2 regions of the Streptomyces sp. NPDC037126 genome follow, and region 2 is predicted to be linked to the other one. Evidence: predicted binding sites of a transcription regulator. Region 2 holds the regulator's gene; the other holds the start of a gene.

Region 1 (3,408 bases), on a different contig from region 2:
GCCCGGAGAGCAGCGAGGCCAGCGCGGTGGTCATCGTGATGCCCGCGCTCGGGCCGTCCTTCGGGACCGCGCCCGCCGGGAAGTGGATGTGCACGCCCCGCTCCCGCAGGTCGGCCACCGGCAGCTCCAGTTCCGCGCCGTGGCTGCGCAGGAAGCTCAGCGCGATCTGCGCGGACTCCTTCATCACCTCGCCCAGCTGGCCGGTGAGGGTCAGTCCCGCCGCGCCCGTCTCCGGGTCGGCGAGGGACGCCTCGACGAAGAGCACGTCACCGCCGGCGCCGGTGACCGCGAGACCGGTGGCCACACCGGGGACGGCCGTACGGCGCTCGGCCGGGTCCTGGGCGGACTCGGGCACGTGGTGCGGCCGGCCGATCAGGCCGCGCAGGTCCTCGTCCCGGACGGTGAACGGCAGCTCCCGCTCGCCCAGTTCGTGCTGGGCCGCGATCTTGCGCAGCAGCCGCGCGATGGACCGCTCCAGGGTGCGCACGCCCGCCTCGCGCGTGTACTCGCCGGCGAGCCGGCGCAGCGCGCCCTCCTCCAGGGCCACCTCGTCCCGGTCCAGGCCCGCACGCTCCAGCTGGCGCGGGAGCAGGTGGTCCCGGGCGATGACGACCTTCTCGTCCTCGGTGTATCCGTCGAGTCGCACAATCTCCATACGGTCGGCGAGGGCCTCGGGGATTGCTTCCAGGACGTTGGCCGTGGCGAGGAAGACGACGTCGGACAGGTCCAGCTCCACCTCCAGGTAGTGGTCCCGGAAGGTGTGGTTCTGCGCGGGGTCGAGGACCTCCAGCAGGGCCGCGGCCGGGTCGCCGCGGAAGTCGGAGCCCACCTTGTCGATCTCGTCGAGCAGCACGACCGGGTTCATGGACCCGGCCTCCTTGACGGCGCGGACGATCCGGCCGGGCAGCGCGCCGACGTAGGTGCGCCGGTGGCCGCGGACCTCGGCCTCGTCCCGGACGCCGCCCAGGGCGACCCGGACGAACTTGCGGCCCATGGCGTGCGCGACGGACTCGCCGAGGCTGGTCTTGCCGACACCGGGCGGTCCGACGAGCGCGAGCACGGCGCCGCCGCGCCGCCCGCCGATGACGCCGAGGCCGCGCTCGCCGCGCCGCTTGCGCACGGCCAGGTACTCGGTGATCCGCTCCTTCACGTCCTCCAGGCCCGCGTGCTCGGCGTCGAGGATCGCCCGGGCGCCCTGGATGTCGTACGCGTCCTGGGTCCGCTCGTTCCACGGCATCTCCAGGACCGTGTCCAGCCAGGTCCGGATCCAGGAGCCCTCCGGGGACTGGTCGGAGGCCCGCTCCAGCTTGTCGACCTCCTTGAGGGCGGCCTCGCGGACGTTCTCGGGCAGGTCGGCGGCCTCCACGCGGGCGCGGTAGTCGTCGGACTCCTCGCCGTCCTGCTCGCCGTTCAGCTCGCGCAGCTCCTTGCGGACGGCCTCCAGCTGACGGCGCAGCAGGAACTCGCGCTGCTGCTTGTCGACGCCCTCCTGGACGTCCTTGGCGATGCTCTCGGCCACGTCCTGCTCGGCGAGGTGGTCGCGGAGCTGCTGCACCGCGAGCTTGAGACGGGCCACCGGGTCGGCGGTCTCCAGCAGCTCGACCTTCTGCTCGATGGTGAGGAAGGGCGAGTAGCCGGAGTTGTCGGCGAGCGTGGAGACGTCGTCGATGGCCTGGACCCGGTCCACCACCTGCCAGGCGCCGCGCTTCTTCAGCCAGCTGGTGGCAAGTGCCTTGTACTCCTTGACGAGTTCGGCGGCCTGGCCCGGCAGCGGCTCGGGCACGGCCTCCTCGACGTGGGCGCCCTCGACCCACAGGGCCGCGCCGGGGCCGGTGGTCCCGGCGCCGATGCGCACCCGGCCGCGGCCGCGGACCAGGGCCCCGGGGTCCCCGTCGGCCAGCCGGCCGACCTGCTCGACCGTGCCCAGCACACCGGTCCTGGCGTACGTCCCGTCGATCCTCGGCACCAGCAGCACCCTGGGCTTCCCGGGCGCGGAGCGGGCGGCGGCCTGCGCGGCCTCCACCGCGGCCCGCACCTCGGCGTCGCTCAGGTCCAGCGGGACGACCATGCCGGGCAGCACGACCTCGTCGTCGAGGGGCAGCACGGGCAGGACGAGCGTGAACGCCGTGGACTCAGCAGCCATGATCTCCCCTTAGGCAGTCAACTTGAGCTATGCCGACTCAATGTTCGGGCCACAGGGATTGTTCCCAGGTTTGTGTTCGCTGTGAGCGATCACCGGAGGACGCAGAGGAACCGCAGGTGGGAAGGGTGGTTTCGCGCTCGGCTCAGCGCCGGCCGCGGCGCACCAGCGGCCAGCTGGCGACGCCGATCGAGAGGGCGATGAGATGGCCCCAGTTGGTCATGGGGTCCAGGAAGGCGACCAGATCGTTCAGCAGCGTGCCGCCCACCAGGACGAGCAGGGGCCAGCGCAGCCAGGGCCTGAGCAGGCCGGCGAGGGCGCCGATGCTGGTGGCGACCCCGAAGCTGATGCCGTAGTCGAGTCGGTGCAGCGAGGTCTCGGGGAGGTGCCCGAAGAGGACCGCGAGGCCCACCGGGATCTCCGTCGCCAGGGTGGCCAGGACGTGCCCGGCCAGGAAGACGCAGGCCGCGCGGGCCCCGCCTATCCGCCGCTCCAACGCGGTGAGCGCCAGGACGAAGGCGGCCGCGTACGGCGAGACGATCCCGCCCGCGATCCACAGCGCGCTGGTCAGCAGCACCAGCGCGGGCGTGCGCACCAGGTGGGCCACGTCCGTGCTGCAGTCCCGGTACAGGGCGTGGACGACGACCGGGTCGGCCAGCACCGCGAACAGCGAGGTGGCGGCGAGGACGGCGGTGTAGGCGAAGGTGAACGGCGTCCCGGTGGGAGTCGGCAGCAGCCGCCAGGGCCGCACCCACGGCAGCGGCACCCACCGGGTGGCCGCGGGAGCGGGTTCCACGGCGCCGCGCTGACGCGGCATGCCGTCCAGCAGGTCCGCGAGCGCGGGGGCCGGGACGGCGGCGAGACCGTCGGGGCCCTCCGGAAGGGGCGGGCCGGCCAGGGGCGGGGGCGCGGCCGCCGCAGGGCCCGTCGCGATCCGTTCCACCGTGGGGCGCTCCTTCCGTCGCGCCCCACACTCAGCGTTGGGCGGGCCGCTGTCTATGACCGACGCCACGCGAGAGCGGATTCACAGCAACCTCCTACGCACGAAGTGCGTCCCGTGCGCGCCCCGACACTTCCCGGTGTCCCCCCGACGGGTGCATCGCACCCGTGCCGAAGGTGACCGTCATCCGTAATTCCCGTGTGGGCAAAGCTTCGTTCAAGCAGGATGGGTCCATGACTGCCGTGGACGACTCCCCCGAGGTGCTGGACCGGCGCGACGGCCCGTACGGCGAGGTGGTCCTGCGCAGGCACGGGGAGCTGCTGCAGAT
Region 2 (3,408 bases):
CGACGGCCAGGCACGCCGCCTTGTACTTGGGGGTGCAGATGTCGCCGACGGTGTAGATGCCGTCCGCGATGACCGTGTCCTTGACGGTCTTCTTGGTCAGGGCGGTCACCTGGACCAGCCGCGACGGGATGCCCTTGGTGGTGGGGCTGTCCACCTTGTCCTGGGTGAGGGCGTCGAACTGGATGTCCTTGCCCTGGACCTTGGCGACGGCCATCTGCGCGGCGGCCTGGGCCTCGTCGGGGTAGGACTTGTAGACGCTCATGTACTGCTCGCCGGCCACGACGCGCTGCACCGCGTCGAGTTCGGAGTCCTGACCGGTGATCGGGGGCAGGCTGGTGACGCCGGCCGCCTTCAGGGCCTTGATGACACCGCCCGCCATGCCGTCGTTGGCGGCGTAGACGGCCGCGATGTTGCCCTTGCCGATCTGGCCGATCGCCTGGGTCATCTCGGCCTCGGCGTTCTCCGGCTTCCAGTCCTTGGTGTCGAAGCTCGCCGCTATCGTCACCTTGCCGGTCAGCTCGGAGAGCGCGCCCTGCTTGAACTGCTTGGCGTTCGGGTCGGTCGGCGAGCCGTTCACCATGACGATCTTGTCGGAGGAGCTGGCGTTCGAGCCCAGCGCCTCCAGCAGGGAGCGGGCCTGCACCTCGCCGACGAGTTCGTTGTCGAAGGAGATGTACGCGTCGATCGGGCCCTCGGCGAGCCGGTCGTAGGCGATGACCGGGACGCCCGCGTCCTTGGCCTTCTTCACCTCGGAGGCGATGGCGTGCGAGTCGACCGCGTCGAGCAGGATGATGTCGACCTTCTCGTCGATCATCTTCTGCATCTGCTCGGCCTGCCGCGAGGCGTCCGCCGCGGCGTTGGCGTAGACGACCTTGCCCTGCTTGCCGGTGAGGTCGGACACCTGCTTCTTGATGATGGGGTAGTCGAACTTGTCGTAGCGGGTGTTGGCCGTCTCCGGAAGCAGCAGGCCCACGGTGATGTCGTTGCCCTTGGTCGGGCTCGCGCTCGCGCTGTCCCCCGTCGCGTCGAGCATGCCGCAGCCGGCGAGCGAGAGGGTCATGGTGGACGCGGCCACGGCTATGGCGATACGACGCATTCGGGGGCTCACTTCAGGTGCGTTCCGGACGTGGGCGCTGCAATACGACCCAGGTGTCTGAAAAGACAACGCGGAGGCCACACCCGGCGTCAAGAAGAACTACTTAACGAGTCCGCAACATCACGCACAGCTGACTCTGTGAAGGCATCGCGGAATCACCTCCAAACACTCTTTACGGACCCTCCATTCAAAGGGAGTTCATGGACCGGCAAAGAGCGGCACAACCGGATCGGGCACGACGAGGGCCCGCGGACGGGGTACGTCCGCGGGCCCTGGCCGTTCGTCCGACGGGCGTCAGTCGCCCGGCTGCTGCTGTCTCTTGGGCCGCCACACCACCAGCGCGCTGGTCTGCTGGACCTCCTGGTACGGGACCAGGTCGCGTCGGTAGGAGGCGTGGACGGCGGCCTCCCGCTGCTGCATCGCGGCCGCCGCGCCGTCCAGGGCCGCCTGCATCTCCACGAGACGGGACTGCAGGGCGGCGACCTGGTTCTCCAGTTCGATGATGCGCTTGATACCGGCCAGGTTGATGCCCTCGTCCTGCGACAACTGCTGCACCTGGCGGAGCAGTTCGATGTCACGGGCCGAGTAGCGCCGGCCCCGGCCCGCGGTGCGGTCCGGGGAGACCAGGCCCAGGCGGTCGTACTGGCGCAGCGTCTGGGGGTGGAGTCCGGAGAGCTGGGCCGCCACCGAGATGACGTAGACCGGGGTCTCCTCGGTCAGTTCGTACGGGTTGCGCCGACGCCCGTCCATCACTCTCAAGCTCCCTTCGCGGCCTCGAACAGCTCCGCCCGCGGGTCCTCGCCCGCGGTGGCCTCGCGATACGCCTCCAGTGCGTCACGAGCCTTCCCCGACAGGTCCTTGGGGACACTCACCTCGACGGTGACCAGGAGGTCGCCGCGGGTGCCGTCCTTGCGGACCGCGCCCTTGCCCCGCGCCCGCATGGTGCGGCCGTTGGGGGTGCCGGGCGGGAGCTTCAGGGTGACGGGCGGGCCGCCGAGGGTCGGGACCCGCACCTCGCCGCCGAGCGCCGCCTCGGTGAACGTGACCGGCACGGTGACGGTGAGGTTGTCGCCCTTGCGCCCGAAGACCGGGTGCTCGCCGACGTGCACGGTGACGTACAGGTCGCCCGCGGGTCCGCCCCGCTCGCCGGGCGCGCCCTTGCCGCGCAGCCGGATGCGCTGCTGGTCGGTGACGCCCGCCGGGATGCGGACCTGCATGGTGCGGGAGGACTTGGCGCGCCCGCTGCCGCTGCACTCCAGGCAGGGGTGCTCGGCGATCAGGCCGCGGCCCTTGCAGTCGGGGCAGGGGTCGGTCAGCGAGAAGCCGCCGCCGGAGCCCCGCGCGACCTGGCCGGTGCCGACGCAGGTCGGGCACACCCGCGGGGTGCCGTTCTTGTCGCCGGTGCCGGAACAGGCCTTGCAGGGCTGCTGGGAGGTCATCCGCAGCGGCACCGTCGCGCCCTCGATGGCCTCGGTGAAGCTGAGGGTCACTTCGGTGTCGATGTCCTGGCCGCGGCGCGGCTGGGTACGGGTCGTCCCCGTGCCGCCCCGGTTGAACAGGCCCCCGAAGACGTCACCGATGCCGCCGCCGAAGCCTCCGCCCTGGGCGTTGGTGCCGCCGCCCCCGAAGAGGTCGCCCAGGTCGAAGTTGAAGGAGCCGCCGCCCGCGCCCGGCCCGGGGCGGAAGCCGCCGTTGCCGAACAGGGCGCGAGCCTCGTCGTACTCCTTGCGCTTCTTGGGGTCGCCGAGGACGTCGTTCGCCTCGGAGATCTCCTTGAAGCGCTCCTCGGCCTTGACGTTGCCCTTGTTGGCGTCCGGGTGGAACTCGCGGGCGAGCTTCCGGTACGCCTTCTTGATCTCGGCCTCGGTGGCGTCCTTGGGGACGCCGAGGACCTTGTAGTAGTCCTTCTCGATGAAGTCCTTGGTGCTCATCCCCGACGTCCCTCCTTCCGGGCTCCAGTGATTACGTCAGCCCTCCTCCGGGCCACCGTTCTCCTCGTTGTCGGCGGCACCGGCCTTCTTCGGCTCGGTGTCCTCCTCGGCGTCCTCGGCCTTGACGGTCTGCGCGCCGGGCTGCGGTTCGGCCACGGCCACCCGCGCGGGGCGGATGGTGCGCTCGCCGATGCGGTACCCGGGCTGCAGGATCGCCACGCAGGTCGTCTCGGTGACGTCCGGCGCGTAGCTGTGCATCAGGGCCTCGTGGATCGTCGGGTCGAAGGGCTCGCCCTCCTTGCCGAACTGCTGCAGGCCCATCTTGGCCGCGACGGTCTCCAGCGACTCGGCCACCGACTTGAAGCCGCCGACCAGCTCGCC

The links. The regulator HspR, encoded in region 2, represses chaperone genes until heat shock. The targets are predictions, from matches to a motif close to TTGAGNNNNNNNNNCTCAA.
Region 1: the regulator HspR is predicted to act here: its motif matches at 2,166-2,184, upstream of lon (endopeptidase La).

Annotation. Positions count from the first base shown of each region.
Region 1 is NZ_JBVJTD010000011.1:247,127-250,534, reverse strand. Features, by position in the region: gene lon (endopeptidase La) at 1-2,143, opposite strand, end outside; gene ACZ7FF_RS24640 (rhomboid-like protein) at 2,286-3,083, opposite strand; gene ACZ7FF_RS24635 (spermine/spermidine synthase domain-containing protein) at 3,314-3,408, shown strand, end outside.
Region 2 is NZ_JBVJTD010000003.1:173,346-176,753, forward strand. Features, by position in the region: gene ACZ7FF_RS09430 (substrate-binding domain-containing protein) at 1-1,096, opposite strand, end outside; gene ACZ7FF_RS09435 (heat shock protein transcriptional repressor HspR) at 1,391-1,846, opposite strand; gene dnaJ (molecular chaperone DnaJ) at 1,852-3,027, opposite strand; gene grpE (nucleotide exchange factor GrpE) at 3,064-3,408, opposite strand, start outside.